Regions from separate parts of the Comamonas antarctica genome, predicted to be linked through region 1. Evidence: predicted binding sites of a transcription regulator. Region 1 holds the regulator's gene; the other holds the start of a gene.
The links. Region 1 encodes HrcA, which represses chaperone genes, less so after heat shock. Its sites were predicted from a motif close to TTAGCACTCNNNNNNNNNGAGTGCTAA; they were not measured.
Positions count from the first base shown of each region.

Region 2: a site for HrcA is predicted at 1,856-1,882, ahead of groES (co-chaperone GroES). Genes of this name have one in related genera too.

Region 1 is NZ_CP054840.1:3,325,630-3,333,088, reverse strand. It holds gene recN (DNA repair protein RecN) at 1-909, opposite strand, end outside; gene HUK68_RS15395 (NAD kinase) at 912-1,811, opposite strand; gene hrcA (heat-inducible transcriptional repressor HrcA) at 1,840-2,841, shown strand; tRNA gene HUK68_RS15385 (tRNA-Ile) at 2,899-2,977, shown strand; gene serA (phosphoglycerate dehydrogenase) at 3,051-4,283, opposite strand; gene HUK68_RS15375 (SDR family oxidoreductase) at 4,403-5,167, opposite strand; gene HUK68_RS15370 (peroxiredoxin) at 5,309-5,866, shown strand; gene HUK68_RS15365 (DUF4142 domain-containing protein) at 6,036-6,533, shown strand; gene HUK68_RS15360 (HD-GYP domain-containing protein) at 6,689-7,459, shown strand, end outside.
Region 2 is NZ_CP054840.1:3,489,620-3,497,078, forward strand. It holds gene HUK68_RS16195 (DUF3772 domain-containing protein) at 1-1,751, shown strand, start outside; gene groES (co-chaperone GroES) at 1,963-2,253, shown strand; gene groL (chaperonin GroEL) at 2,299-3,954, shown strand; gene pgi (glucose-6-phosphate isomerase) at 4,065-5,675, opposite strand; gene tal (transaldolase) at 5,677-6,630, opposite strand; gene HUK68_RS16220 (MurR/RpiR family transcriptional regulator) at 6,793-7,459, shown strand, end outside.

The DNA.
Region 1 (7,459 bases):
CAGCGACAGCCGGGCGTCGAGTTCGGCCAGGCGTTCGGGGTCGAGTTCGGTGCGGCGCAGGTAGGTCTGCAGCGAATGGCGCGCATCGCCGATCTGCGCCAGGCCCGAGGCCAGCACTTCGGCGATCGCCTTGAATTCGGGATCGAGATGCTCCTGCTCCTCGAGCTCGCCATGCGCGCGCGTCAGCGCCGTGAGGCCGCCGGCTTCATCGTCCTCGATGGCAAACAGCGCGCTTTGCGCCGTGTCGAGCAGCGCCTGGGCATGCGACAGCCGCGTGTGCTGGGCATTGAGTTCTTCCCATTCGTCCTCGCCCGGGTCGAGCTTCTCGACCTCGCTGATCTGCCACTGCAGCCGCTCGCGTTCGCGCTGCAGGCTGTCTTGCGCGGCCAGCGCGTGCTCCAGCGCCTGGCGCGCATTGCGCCAGACGCCCCAGAGCTGACGCAGCGGCTGGGTCTGCAAGCCCGCATAGGCATCGAGCAGCTCGCGCGCCGCATCGGGGCGGGTGAGGCTTTGCCAGGCATGCTGGCCGTGGATGTCGAGCAGCTGCTCGCCCACGCTGCGCAGCTGGGTGGCCGTGGCCGGCGCGCCATTGATCCAGGCCCGGCTGCGCCCCTGGGCGTCGATCACGCGCCGCAGCAGCAGCGTGTCTTCGAGCGCGAAACCGCCTTGCTCCAGCCAGGGTTTGAGCCGCGCCGGGCATTCGAACTCGGCGCAGATGTCGGCCTGCGGCGCGCCCTCGCGCACCACGCCCGCATCGGCGCGCGCGCCCAGTGCCAGCTGCACCGCGTCGATCAGGATCGATTTGCCCGCGCCGGTCTCGCCGGTCAGCGCCGTGAAGCCGCCGTGCAGGTCCAGGTCGAGCGCCTGGACGATGACGAAATCGCGCAGCGCAATGCGTTTGAGCCCCATGTTCAGTTGCCTCCCTCGTTCCAGAAGAGCTTTTTGCGCAGCGTGGCGAAGTAATTCCAGCCCTTGGGATGCAGGAAGCGCACCGAATGCTCGGCCTTGGTCACCAGGATGCGGTCGCCGTGCAGCAGCGAAGCCAGCGACTGCATGTCGAAATTGGCGCTGACATCGCGCCCGCCGACGACTTCGATCGCGACCTCGGTGGCATCGGATAGCACGATGGGGCGGTTGGAGAAGGTATGCGGTGCGATCGGCGCCATGACCCAGCCGGGAATCGACGGGTGCACCATGGGCCCGCCCACCGACAGCGCATAGGCCGTCGAGCCCGTGGGCGTGGCGATGATCAGGCCGTCGGCGCGCTGGTTGGCGACGAAATGGCCTCCGACCTCGACGCGCAGCTCGACCATGCCCGAGGTGCCGCCGCGGTTGACCACTACATCGTTCATGGCCAGGGCCTCGAACACCAGCTGCTCGCCGCGCATCACGCGCGCGCGGATCATCGGCCGCAGGTCCTCCTCGTATTCCCCTTGCAGCATGGGCGTGAGGGTGGTCTGGTAATCTTCGAGCGGAATATCCGTGACGAAGCCCAGGCGTCCCTGGTTGATGCCGATCAGCGGCGTGCCGTAGCGCGCGAGGTGGCGGCTGATGCCCAGCATGGTGCCGTCGCCGCCGACCACCAAGCCCAGGTCGCAATGCGCACCCAGACCATCGACATCCATGGCGCGATAGCCCTCAATACCGGCATTTGCGGCCGAATCGGCATCGACGATGACTTCGCAGCCCTGGCGGGTGACGAAGCTGGCGATATCCTGGAGGGCTTGGCGGACACTGTCGGGGCTGGCGCTGGTGGAGGAGGGCGACTGGTATTTCCCTATCAGCGCGACTCGGCGGAACTTAGACGTCATTTTGAAATTACATCATTAAAATCACTACATGCTCGATGACCGTGCCAAGTTGTTACTCAAAGCGCTGGTCGAACGCTATATCGCCGACGGCCAGCCCATAGGTTCACGCACGCTTTCGCGTGCCTCGGGCCTTGAATTGTCGCCTGCAACCATACGCAACGTGATGTCCGACCTCGAAGAGCTGGGGTTGATCGTCAGCCCGCACACTTCCGCGGGCCGCATTCCCACCGCCAAGGGCTACCGCCTGTTCGTCGACACCATGTTGACGGTGCAGCGCGACGGCCTGCAGGCGCCCGCGTTGCCGGCCGAGCAGCCGCAGAAGGTCATCGCCAACGCCGCGCATCTGCTGTCGAACCTGTCGCAGTTCGTCGGCGTGGTCATGGTGCCCAAGCGCAGTTCGGTGTTCCGCCAGATCGAGTTCGTGCGGCTGTCCGAGAAGCGCTTCCTGGTCATCATCGTGTCGCCCGATGGCGACGTGCAGAACCGCGTGATCTTCACCGAGGTCGACTACAACGCCTCGCAACTGGTCGAGGCGGCCAACTTCCTCAACGCCAACTACGCCGGCCTGGCCATGGAGCAGGTGCGCGAACGCCTCAAGGGCGAGGTCGAGCGGCTGCGCGGCGAAGTCGCGGCGCTGATGCAGGCGGCGGTCAACGTCGGCAGCGAGAACCAGAGCGACGAGGCCGATGTCGTGATCGCGGGCGAGCGCAACCTGCTGGCGGTGAGCGATTTCTCCAGCGACATGGACCATTTGCGGCGCGCCTTCGACCTGTTCGAGCAGAAGACGCAGATCCTGCGCCTGCTCGACATCTCGAGCCAGGCCGAAGGCGTGCGCATCTACATCGGTGGCGAAAGCCATGTCGTGCCCTTCGAGGAGCTGTCGGTGGTGAGCGCACCCTATGAAGTCGACGGCAAGATCGTCGGCACGCTGGGCGTGATCGGGCCGACGCGCATGCATTACGACCGGATGATCCAGATCGTCGACATCACGTCGAAGCTCGTGACCAACGCCTTGAGCCATCGGCGATAGGCTTACAATAGCCAGGTTTTGCCAGCGCGCCCCAGGCGTGCCAGGCAGCGCGTTTTCGGGCCTCTAGCTCATGCTTGGTTAGAGCAGCGGACTCATAATCCGTTGGTGCCGTGTTCGACTCACGGGAGGCCCACCAGATTGAAAAAGCCAACCTTCAGGGGTTGGCTTTTTTCATGTGCCGGCGGCGCGATGCCGCCGTTGCGGGCCGCTCAGAACAGCACGCGGCAGCGGATCGTGCCCGGGATGTCCAGCAGCTGCGCCATCGGCAGGTCCACGGTGCCGGCATCGATGTCCATCACCACATAGCCCAGGCCTTCATCGGTGCGCAGGTACTGGCCCGCGATGTTGATGCCATGCTGGGCGAAGATCTGGTTGATGGCCGACAGCACGCCGGGCGCGTTGTGGTGCACGTGCAGGATGCGCTTTTGCCCGGGGTGGGCCGGCAGCGCGACTTCGGGGAAGTTCACGGCCGAGGTGGTGGTGCCGTTGTCGCTGTACTTCACGAGCTTCTCGGCGACTTCGAGGCCGATATTGGCCTGTGCCTCCATCGTCGAGCCGCCGATGTGCGGGGTCAGGATGACGTTGTCCAGGCCGCGCAGCGGCGAGATGAACTCGTCCTTGTTGGTGCGCGGCTCGACCGGGAACACGTCCAGCGCGGCGCCGAGCAGGCGGCCCGACTTGAGCGCATCGGCGAGCGCGTCGATCTCGACCACGGTGCCGCGCGAGGCGTTGATCAGGATCGCGCCGGGCTTCATCGCGGCGAGCTCGGCGGCGCCGATCATCCACTGCGTCGAAGGCAGCTCGGGCACGTGCAGCGTCACGATGTCGCTCACCGACAGCAGTTCGTGCAGCGAAGCCGCCTGGCGCGCATTGCCCAGCGGCAGCTTGGTGACGATGTCGTGGAACACGACCTGCATGCCCAGGCCTTCGGCCAGCACCGACAGCTGGCTGCCGATCGAGCCGTGGCCGACGATGCCCAGCGTCTTGCCGCGGATCTCATAGGAGTTGTCCGCGGTCTTGAGCCAGCCGCCGCGGTGCGCAGCGGCGTTCTTGGCCGGAATGCCGCGCAGCAGCAGGATGGCTTCGCCCAGCACCAGCTCGGCCACCGAGCGGGTATTGGAATAGGGCGCGTTGAACACCACCACGCCGCGCTGGCGCGCGGCATTGAGGTCGACCTGATTGGTGCCGATGCAAAAGCACCCCACGGCCACCAGCTTCTGCGCGGCCTGGAAAACTTCTTCGGTCAGTTGCGTGCGCGAGCGGATGCCGACGAAATGCACGTCGGCGATCTTGCGCAGCAGCTCGTCGTTGGGCAGCGCGCCGGTGACCGTCTCCACGTTGGTATAGCCGGCCTTGTGCAGCAGCTGCAGCGCGCTGGGGTGGATGCCTTCCAGCAGCAGAAACTTGATTTTCGACTTGTCGAGCGAGGTCTTGGTGGTCATTGCATGGCTCCGATTGCGCAATCTCTTATTACAACTGATTCTCGATAACGTCACAGGGGATAGGTCCACCGGACACGCCGTGCCCGGGCCTGCGCTGCAGCGCCATCGATGCCGTGGCTTCAGCCCCGGCCGACGAACGGCATCTTGGTCGCCATGACGGTGTGGAACAGCACGTTGGCCTCGAGCGGCAGCTTGGCCATGTAGAGCACCGACTGGCCGACCACGTTCACATCCATGGTCGGCTCCACGGCAATCTCGCCGTTGGCCTGGGGCACGCCCTGGGTCATGCGCTCGGCCAGTTCGGTCAGCGCATTGCCGATGTCGATCTGGCCGACCGCAATGTTGTAGGGGCGGCCGTCGAGCGACGCGGTCTTTGTCAGCCCCATCACCGCGTGCTTGGTCGCGGTGTAGGCAATCGAGTTAGGGCGCGGCGCATGCGCCGAGATCGAGCCGTTGTTGATGATGCGCCCGCCCTGCGGGCGCTGGTCGCGCATGATCTTGAAGGCCTGCTGCAGGCAGTAGAACATGCCGTTCAGGTTCACATCGACCACCTCGCGCCACTGCTGCGGTGTCCAGTCGATGAACGAACCCGGGGGGTTGCCGCGGCCGGCGTTGTTGAACAGCAGGTCGACGCGGCCGAACGTCTCGACGGCGCGCGCGAACAGCGCGGCCACGGCATCGGCATCGCTCACATCGGTGGGCACGCACAGCACGCGCTCGCCCGCGCCATGCAGCGCCTGGGCCTCCTCCTTGACCTGCTCCAGCAGCGCGCCGCGGCGCCCCGCCAGCACCACCTGGAAACCATCCGCGATCAGCGCCAGCGCCACTGCCTTGCCAATGCCCGATCCCGCGCCCGTGATGACCGCTACCTTGCTCGATGCCATTTCCTGCTCCTCCGGTTTGATCTGAAGCGCCATTTTGCGGGCATTGCGTGCATTGCGCGCAGGTGCCGGCATAGGTCGGCATAGGCCGGCAAGGCAAAAGCCTGGACAATGCGATCCAGACATCACAGCAAGGAACCTCCCATGCGCATTCCCGGCTCTGGCATTCGCGCCGCATTCCCCGCCGCCCTGGTGCTGGCGGCCCTGTTTTCCCCGGCGGCCCAGGCGGTGCTCAAGGTAGGCGACGCGGCACCGGCATTCACCACCCAGGCCGCGGTCGCGGGCAAGCCCTTTGAATTCGGCATGAAGGCGGCACTGGCCAAGGGGCCGGTGGTGCTGTATTTCTTTCCCAAGGCGTTCACCCAGGGCTGCACGCTCGAGGCCCATGCATTTGCCGAGGCCTCGCCCGCGTTCAACGCGCTGGGCGCGCAGGTCGTGGGCATGTCGCACGACGACATCGCCACGCTGCAGCGCTTTTCCACCGAGGCCTGCCGCGACCAGTTCGCCGTGGCGTCTGACCCGCAGGCCAAGACCATCCGCGCCTACGATGCCTCGGCCGCCGCCAATCCGCAGCGCGCCGACCGCATTTCCTATGTGATCGGCCAGGACGGCCGCATCAAGTTCGCGCATGTCGGCGCCGACCCGATGGAGCATGTGGCGCAGACCAAGGCCGCGGTGCAGCAATTGCAGCGCAGGAAGTAGGCATAGTGCAACTGGCGCGGTGCGGCCGGCGAGGTGCGGCCGGCGAGGTGCGGCCGGTGCGGTGCGGCCGGCACCGCTGTAGGTGCGTTCTCATCCGCAGTCCATCCATTGGCCCACATTGACCTGGCATCCAAGGTCTTACGGTGGTTTCTTTGCAAGGAGATTCGCCATGAAACTCAGCCATTGGGTCGCCGCCGCTTTCAGCGTTGCAGTCGTTGCCACCGCGCATGCCGAAGCCAGCAAGAAGGACCACGAATTTCTCAGCAAGGCGGCCGTTGGCGGCCTGTATGAGGTGGAAGCCGGGCGCCTAGCGGAGCAAAAGGGCAGCTCCGAGCCGGTGAAATCCTATGGTGCGATGCTGGTCAAGGACCATGGCGCGGCCAATGAGGAACTCAAGGGGCTGGCCGCGCGCAAGGGCGTGACCCTGCCTGCGGCCGTGCCAGCCGACAAGCAGGCGCGCCTGGACAAGATCTCCGGCGCGAAGAACTTCGACCGCGAGTTCGTCAAGCAAGTCGGCCTCGCCGACCACAAGACCGATATCGCGCTGTTCGAGAAAGCCAGCAAGGGCGCGGACGATGCCGAGGTCAAGGCCTTTGCCACCAAGACGCTGCCGGTGCTCAAGGCCCACCGCGAACACGCGCAAGGCCTGGAGAAATCACTGAAATAAAATCGGCGCGAGGCCGGAATGGGCGTAGTGTCCCGTTGCCGGGCAGTTTCGTGCCGGGGGATTGACCGTGGTGAGTGCACGCTTACTCAATAGTGTGCAGACTCACATGTGACACGATGTAAACGGTACATCGGCATTGCAATATACGGTTACCCATGCACGGACTGCGCCTGTCAGAGCTGATTTCTGCGTTGAGCCATGCGCTCGACATCACCGAAGGCCAACCCGAAGGCCATTGCTCGCGCTGCTGCTGGATCGGCATGCAGGTGGGGCGGCGCATCGGCATGTCCGAGGACGAACTATGGGGCCTGTACTACACATTGCTGCTCAAGGACCTGGGCTGCAGCAGCAATGCCGCGCGCATCTGCGAGCTGTACATGACCAACGACCTTGCCTTCAAGCACGACTTCAAGACCGTCGGCGACAGCCTGCCGCAGGTGCTCAATTTCGTGCTCTCGCACACCGGCCTGCGCGCGCCGCTGGCCGAGCGTTTCCGCGCGGTGCTCAACATCCTGCGCAATGGCAGGGACCTGGCCGACGAACTGATCCAGACCCGCTGCCAGCGCGGCGCCGAGATCGCGCGGCTGCTGCGCTTTCCCGAGTCGGTGGCCGCGGGCATCTACCACCTCGATGAGCACTACAACGGCAAGGGCCGGCCCGACGGCCTCGCCGGCGAGGCGATTCCGCTGTACTCGCGCATTGCGCTGCTGGCGCAGGTGACCGACGTATTCCACACCAGCGGCGGGGCGCAGGCAGTGGCCGAGGAATTGCAGCGCCGCCGCGGCCAGTGGCTCGACCCGGAACTGATCGATGCGCTGCTGGCCGTGGCCGATGCCGGTTTCTGGCAGCAGCTGGCCGGCGGCGACATCGGTCCGGCCGTGCTGGCGCTGGAGCCTGGCTCGAGGCTGGTGCCGCTCGATGAGGAC
Region 2 (7,459 bases), 160 kb from region 1:
TGCTGGCGCTGGTGCTGGCGCTGCTGGCGGTCACCGTCGGCGACCTGCTGGCCGAACGCGGCCTGGCGCGCCTGGCGCAGCGCGTGCTGCCCGGCGGGCGGCTGCGGCGCTCCTTGCTGGTCATTGCCATCGTCGCCGTCAACATGGCCGTGGTGGCGCTGGCGCTGCAGGGCTTTTTGCAGACGCTGCGCGCGCACGCCGACTTCGGCCCGCAGTCGAGCAAGCTCGTGGCGCTGGTCGACGAATCGGTGCTGTACATCGTCTTCGTGACCAGCCTGGGCCGCGCGCTGCTGGCCAATGCCCGGCCCTCATGGCGGCTGGCGCCGCTGTCCGATGCGCTGGCGCTGCGGCTGCGGCCCTATCCCTGGCTGGTGGCGCTGGTCGGCGTGCTGGTCTGGGTGCCCATGCAGGTCGCCGCCATCTCCGAGCTCAGCCTGCCCGCGCTGCGCGTGTGCCAGGGCATCACCGCGCTGGCGCTGGTGCTGCTGATGGCCGCGATGCTCACGCGCCTGAACCAGCCGCAGCCCGGCGACCCGGCAGAGCCGCCTGCGCCGCGTCCGCTGTGGGAGGGCCTGGTGCTGACGGTGGTCACGCTGTCGCTGGTGGGCGTGGTGCTGCTGGTGGTCATCGGCTATATCAGCGTGGCCAGCGTGGTGGCCATGCAGCTGGCCTGGACCGGCCTCGTCGGCCTGAGCTTCTACGTGCTGTTCAAGTTTGCCGACGACCTGTTCATGGCGCTGGTTTCCTCGCGCGGCGACTTCGGCCAGCGCCTGCAAAAGAGCTTCGGCTTCGCGCCGTCCACGCTGGACCAGGCGGCCGTGGTGCTGTCGGCGCTGGCGCGCGTGCTGCTGTTCCTCTACATGCTGATCGCGCTGGGCGCGCAGCTGGGCACGCGGCCCGAGGAGGTGCTGCAGCAGACCGACCGCATCAGCGCCGGCCTCACCATCGGCGAATTCCAGATCAAGCCCGCGGCGATCTTCAGCGCGCTGGCGGTGCTGGTGGGCGGTTTCGTCGCCCTGCGCGTGTTCCGCAACTGGCTGCGCGAACGCTACCTGCCCACCACCACCATGGAGCCGGGCATGCAGAGCTCGCTGGCCACGCTGCTCAACTACGTGGGCATCGTGCTGGTGGTCGCGGCCGGGCTGTCGGCCATGGGCATAGGCATCAACCGCATCGCCTGGATCGCCAGCGCCCTGTCGGTGGGTATCGGCTTCGGCCTGCAGGCCATCGTGCAGAACTTCATTTCCGGGCTGATCCTGCTGGCCGAGCGGCCCGTCAAGGTCGGCGACTGGGTGGTGCTGGGCACGACCGAAGGCGACATCAAGCGCATCAACGTGCGCGCCACCGAGATCCAGCTTGGCGACCGCTCCACCGTCATCGTGCCGAACTCCGAGTTCATCACCAAGACGGTGCGCAACATGACGCTGACCGCCGCCGAGGGCCGCGTGCTGATCCGCCTGCCGCTGCCGCTGTCGACCGATGCCAAGCAGGTGCGCGAACTCATGCTGGCCGCGTGCCGTGCGCATCCCGGCGTGCTGGAAACGCCGGAGCCGTCGCTGAGCCTCGAGGGCATAGAGAACGGCAGCCTGATCTTCCAGGCCATTGCCTATGTCTCCAGCCCGCGCCTGGCCAGCGGCGTGCGCAGCGACCTGCTGTTCACGATATTGGATGACTTCAAGACCGCCGGCCTGCCGCTGGCCGTTCCGACCATGATGATGGCCAGCCCGCCGCCGGCACCGGGGGCGGCTTGAGCCTGGTCTTGCAGGAAGGGCGCGGATGGTCAATAGGCCGCTGTCCCATCCAGTCCCAGGCTCTTTGCGCAAAACACTTGAAACTGCGAAAAACCCCCTTATGATTAGCACTCAGCGGGACCGAGTGCTAACAGCAACGGTTCCCCATGATTTCCTGCCGAGCTCCGGCTTGGCAGTGTTGTTTCAACCTGTTGATGTATTTGGAGATGTTATGCAACTTCGTCCTCTGCACGATCGCGTGATCGTCAAGCGCCTGGAAAACGAAACCAAGACTGCTTCGGGCATCTATATCCCCGACAACGCTGCCGAAAAGCCCGATCAGGGCGAGATCCTGGCCGTCGGCCCGGGCAAGAAGAACGACAAGGGCGAACTGATCGCCCTGAACGTCAAGGTCGGCGACCGCGTTCTGTTCGGCAAGTACAGCGGCCAGACCGTCAAGGTCGATGGCGACGAACTGCTGGTGATGAAGGAAGACGACCTGTTCGCAGTCGTCGAGAAGTAAATCTTCTCTTCCCAGCATTCCTGTTAACGAATTCGGAGAATCAAAATGGCAGCTAAAGACGTAGTTTTCGGTGGCGAAGCACGCGCCCGCATGGTTGAAGGCGTGAACATCCTGGCCAACGCGGTCAAGGTGACCCTGGGCCCCAAGGGCCGCAACGTGGTGCTCGAGCGCTCGTTCGGCGCCCCCACCGTGACCAAGGACGGTGTGTCCGTGGCCAAGGAAGTCGAACTCAAGGACAAGCTGCAGAACATGGGCGCCCAGCTCGTGAAGGAAGTGGCTTCCAAGACCAACGACATCGCCGGTGACGGCACCACGACCGCCACCGTGCTGGCGCAAGCCATCGTGCGCGAAGGCTCGAAGTACGTTGCCGCCGGCCTGAACCCCATGGACCTGAAGCGCGGTATCGACAAGGCCGTGGCCGTTCTGGTCGAGCAGCTCAAGTCGCAATCCAAGGCCACGACGACTTCCAAGGAAATCGCCCAGGTCGGCTCGATCTCCGCGAACTCCGACGAGTCCGTGGGCCAGATCATTGCCAACGCAATGGACAAGGTCGGCAAGGAAGGCGTGATCACCGTTGAAGAAGGCAAGAGCCTGGACAACGAACTCGAAGTCGTCGAAGGCATGCAATTCGACCGCGGCTACCTGTCGCCCTACTTCATCAACAACCAGGAAAAGCAATCGGCCATCCTGGACAACCCCTTCGTGCTGCTGTTCGACAAGAAGATCAGCAACATCCGTGACCTGCTGCCCACGCTGGAGCAAGTCGCCAAGGCTGGCCGTCCCCTGCTGATCATTGCCGAAGACGTCGAAGGCGAAGCCCTCGCGACCCTGGTGGTCAACACCATCCGCGGCATCCTGAAGGTCGTGGCTGTCAAGGCACCTGGCTTCGGCGACCGCCGCAAGGCCATGCTGGAAGACATCGCCATCCTGACGGGCGGCAAGGTCATTGCCGAAGAAGTCGGCCTGACCCTGGACAAGGTCACGCTGGAAGACCTGGGCCAGGCGCAGCGCGTTGAAATCGGCAAGGAAAACACCATCATCATCGACGGTGCTGGCCAGGCTGCTGAAATCGAAGCCCGCGTCAAGCAGATCCGTATCCAGATCGAAGAAGCCACTTCGGACTACGACCGTGAAAAGCTGCAAGAGCGCGTGGCCAAGCTGGCCGGCGGCGTTGCCGTGATCAAGGTCGGCGCTGCCACCGAAGTCGAAATGAAGGAAAAGAAGGCACGTGTCGAAGACGCACTGCACGCTACCCGTGCCGCTGTGGAAGAAGGCATCGTGGCCGGCGGCGGCGTGGCACTGCTGCGCGCCAAGCAGGCTGTGGGCCAACTGACCGGCGACAACGCCGACCAGGACGCCGGCATCAAGCTGATCCTGAAGGCTGTCGAAGCGCCCCTGCGCGAAATCGTGTCGAACGCCGGTGGCGAACCGTCGGTCGTGGTCGATGCCGTGCTCAAGGGCCAGGGCAACTTCGGCTTCAACGCCGCCAACGACACCTACGGCGACATGATTGAAATGGGTATCCTGGATCCCACGAAGGTCACACGCACTGCGCTGCAGAACGCCGCTTCCGTCGCAGCCCTGCTGCTGACCACCGAGTGCATGATTGCCGACGCTCCCAAGGCCGACGCAGCGCCCGACATGGGCGGCATGGGTGGCGGCATGGGCGGCATGGGTGGCATGGGCGGCATGGGCATGTAATTGCCCAGGTCCCCGCTGTCCCGCAGGCCGCAAGGCCTGCCAGCCTCAGCCAGAAAAAACCCGCAGACCGAAAGGCCTGCGGGTTTTTTCATGTGCGCAGCAAGGCGGCGCTAAGGCAGATCGGCCGCGATCAGGCGCCGCATCAGGCCCGCGGTCGACGCGTCGACATCCTGCCAATCGCCGCGGTCCTGGCGCGCGGCCAGGTCACGCGCCAGGTTCTTGCCCAGCTCGACGCCCCACTGGTCGAAGCTGTTGATGCCCCAGACCGCGCCCGTGACGAACACCCGGTGTTCATAGAGCGCGATCAGCGCGCCCAGCGATGCCGGGTCGAGCTGCTGCAGCAGCAAGAAGCTGCTGGGCCGGTTGCCCGGGCAGTACTTCTCGCTGCATTCCTCGCGCCGCCCGACCATCAGCGCCTGCGCCTGGGCCACGGCGTTGATCAGCAGGCTTTGCTGGTGCGCGCCCAGGTACTTGCCGCCGCCGCGCATGGCGATGAACTCCACCGGAATCACGTCCGGACCCTGGTGCAGCATCTGGAAGAACGCATGCTGGCCGTTGGTGCCGGGCTCGCCCCACACCACGGCCGAAGTTGCTGCGGTAAGGCGCCGCCCCTGCGCGTCGACCTGCTTGCCATTGCTCTCCATTTCCAGCTGCTGCAGGTAGGCCGTGAGCCGCCGCAGCCCATGGCTGTAGGGCGCGATGCAGCGGCTGCCGTAGCCATGGAAGTTGCGGTACCAGATGTCGATCAGGCCCAGGCGCACCGGCAGGTTGCGCGCCAGCGGTGCGGTGACGAAATGCGTGTCCATCGCATGCGCGCCCGCCAGCAGCGCGCGGAAATGCGCGGGACCGACGGCAATCGCGATCGGCAGGCCGATGGCCGACCACAGCGAGTAGCGCCCGCCCACCCAGTCCCAGAACCCCAGCGTGCGCTCGATGCCAAATTCGGCGGCCGCGGCGACGTTGGTCGTGAGCGCGATGAAATGGTCGGCAATGCGGCATGCCGCACCCGCGTCCTCGGACCCGCCCTGCGCCAGGAACCAGGCGCGCGCCGAATGCGCATTGAGCATGGTCTCGGCCGTGGTGAACGACTTCGAGGCCACCAGGAACAACGTGCTTTGCGGGCGCACGCGCGACAGCACATGGCCCAGCTCATGGCCGTCGACATTCGAGACGAAATGAAAGCGCTTGCCGGGATCGCACCAGTCCTCGAGCGCATTGACCACGACTTCAGGTCCCAGATGCGAGCCGCCGATACCGATGTTGACGATGTCGGTGATCTCCGGCCGGGCGCGCACCTGCGCGGCCAGCTCCAGCATCGCATCCAGCGTCACGTGCACCGCATCCAGGGCTTCGCGCACCGGCGCGGCCATCGCGGTCACCACGCCCTGCTCGCGCAGCAGGCCGCCGTCGCGCGGCATGCGCAGCAGCCAGTGCATGACGGCACGCGCCTCGGAGGTATTGATCGGCGCCCCCGCGAACATCTGGTCGCGCCGGTCTGCAACGCCGCATTCCTGCGCCAGCGCCACGAGCAGCTGCTCGGTACGCGGCGTGACGCGGTTCTTGGACAGATCGGCAAACACATGCGGCGCCTGCTGGCTCAATGCGGCAAGGCGGCCGGGATCGGCCGCAAAACCGGCGGCGATATCGAAATCCGCCATTTCCTCCCGGTAGTGGCGCTCGAGCGCCCGCCAGGCGGCGGTTTCATGGCACAGCTCGCTCATCCTAGGCAGCCGCCTTCTGCATCAAGGATTCGAGCTTCAGCGTATCGGCCACAAACGCGCGTATGCCTTCGGCCAGCTTCTCGGTGGCCATTGCATCCTCGTTGAGCGCAAAGCGAAAACCCGCTTCGTCATAGTGCAGTGCGGGCAGGTCGAGCGCCTGCACCGCCTCGGGCGCCAGTGCCCGCTCCAGCGGCGCCTCGCTGGCCGCCAGCTGGCCCAGTAGGTCGGGGGCGATCGTCAACAGATCGCAACCCGCCAGCGCGGTGATCTGGCCCAGATTGCGAAAGCTCGCGCCCATGACTTCGGTGGCGATGCCAAAGCGCTTGTAATGCGCGTAGATGGCGCGCACCGAGCGCACGCCAGGGTCGTTGGCGCCGGCCATCGCGGCTTCGTCCCAGGAGGCGCCGGCCTGCTTCTTGTACCAGTCGTAGATGCGTCCGACGAACGGCGAAACCAGCTGCACCTTCGCCTGGCCGCAGGCCACGGCCTGGCACAGCGAGAACATCAAGGTCAGATTGGTATGGATGCCGCGCTGCTCGAGCCGGCGCGCGGCCTCGATGCCCTCCCAGGTCGCGGCGATCTTGATCAGCACGCGGCTGATGTCCACGCCCTCGGCCTGGTACAGCTCGATGATGCGCTCGGCACGTGTCACCGTGGCCTCGGTGTCGAACGACAGGCGTGCATCGACTTCGGTGGATACGCGTCCGGGCACCAGCGCCAGGATCTCGCAGCCAAAGCGCACCAGCAAGCGGTCCATGACCTCGTCCAGCGGTCGCCCCCGGCGCTGGACCACGGTGGCCTTGAGCAGCGGCGCATACTCGGGCATCTGCACCGCCTTGAGGATCAGCGACGGGTTGGTGGTCGCATCCTGCGGCAAGTATTGTGCAATCTGGCGAAAATCGCCGGTGTCCGCCACCACGGTGGTGAACTGTCGAAGCGCGTCGAGCTGACTCATGACCTGTCCCATCTTGAAAAGCACCCATCTCGCAGGATGCCGAAGCCTTGTTATCTTACAAGCGCATGCGCTGCAAATGCGCAGTGTAGGCGCACGCTGCTGCGGCGCCCGCAACTGCGGTTACATTGGCGCTGCTCCCGCGCCTTTGCCACCAGGATTCCCATGTTAGATCGCATCACCGCCTCCCTGCCGTCGCTGGCCCCCGCCGAACAGCGCGTGGCGCGCCTCGTGCTGGCCGACCCGCAGGCCTTTGCCCAGCTGCCCGTGCGGCTGCTGGCCGAGCGTGCGCATGTCAGCAAACCCACGGTGGTGCGCTTTTGCCGCAGCATGGGCTATGACGGCCTGGCCGACTTCAAGGTAAAGCTGGCCAACAACGCCAACGAAGGCGTGCCCTTCATCCACCGCAGCGTCGACAGCGATGACAAGACCGGCGACGTGCTGGTCAAGGTCGTCGACAACGCAGTCGCAGCCTTCCTGCAATACCGCAATGCCGCGAAAGTGGCGGATCTGGAGCGCGCGGCGCTGGCCGTGGTCAGCAGCTGGCAACAGGGCCGGCGCATTGAATTCTATGGCGCCGGCAACTCCGGCATCGTCGCGCAGGATGCGCAGCACAAGTTCTTCCGCCTGGGCGTGACCAGCCTGGCGAGCAGCGACGGCCATATCCAGGTGATGAGCGCCACCCTGCTCGGGCCCGGCGACTGCGCGCTGATCATCTCGAACTCGGGCCGCACGCGCGATCTGATGGACGCCGCCGGCATTGCGCGCCAGCGCGGCGCCACGACCATCGCGATCACCGCCAGCGGTTCGCCGCTGGCCCATGCCTGCGACA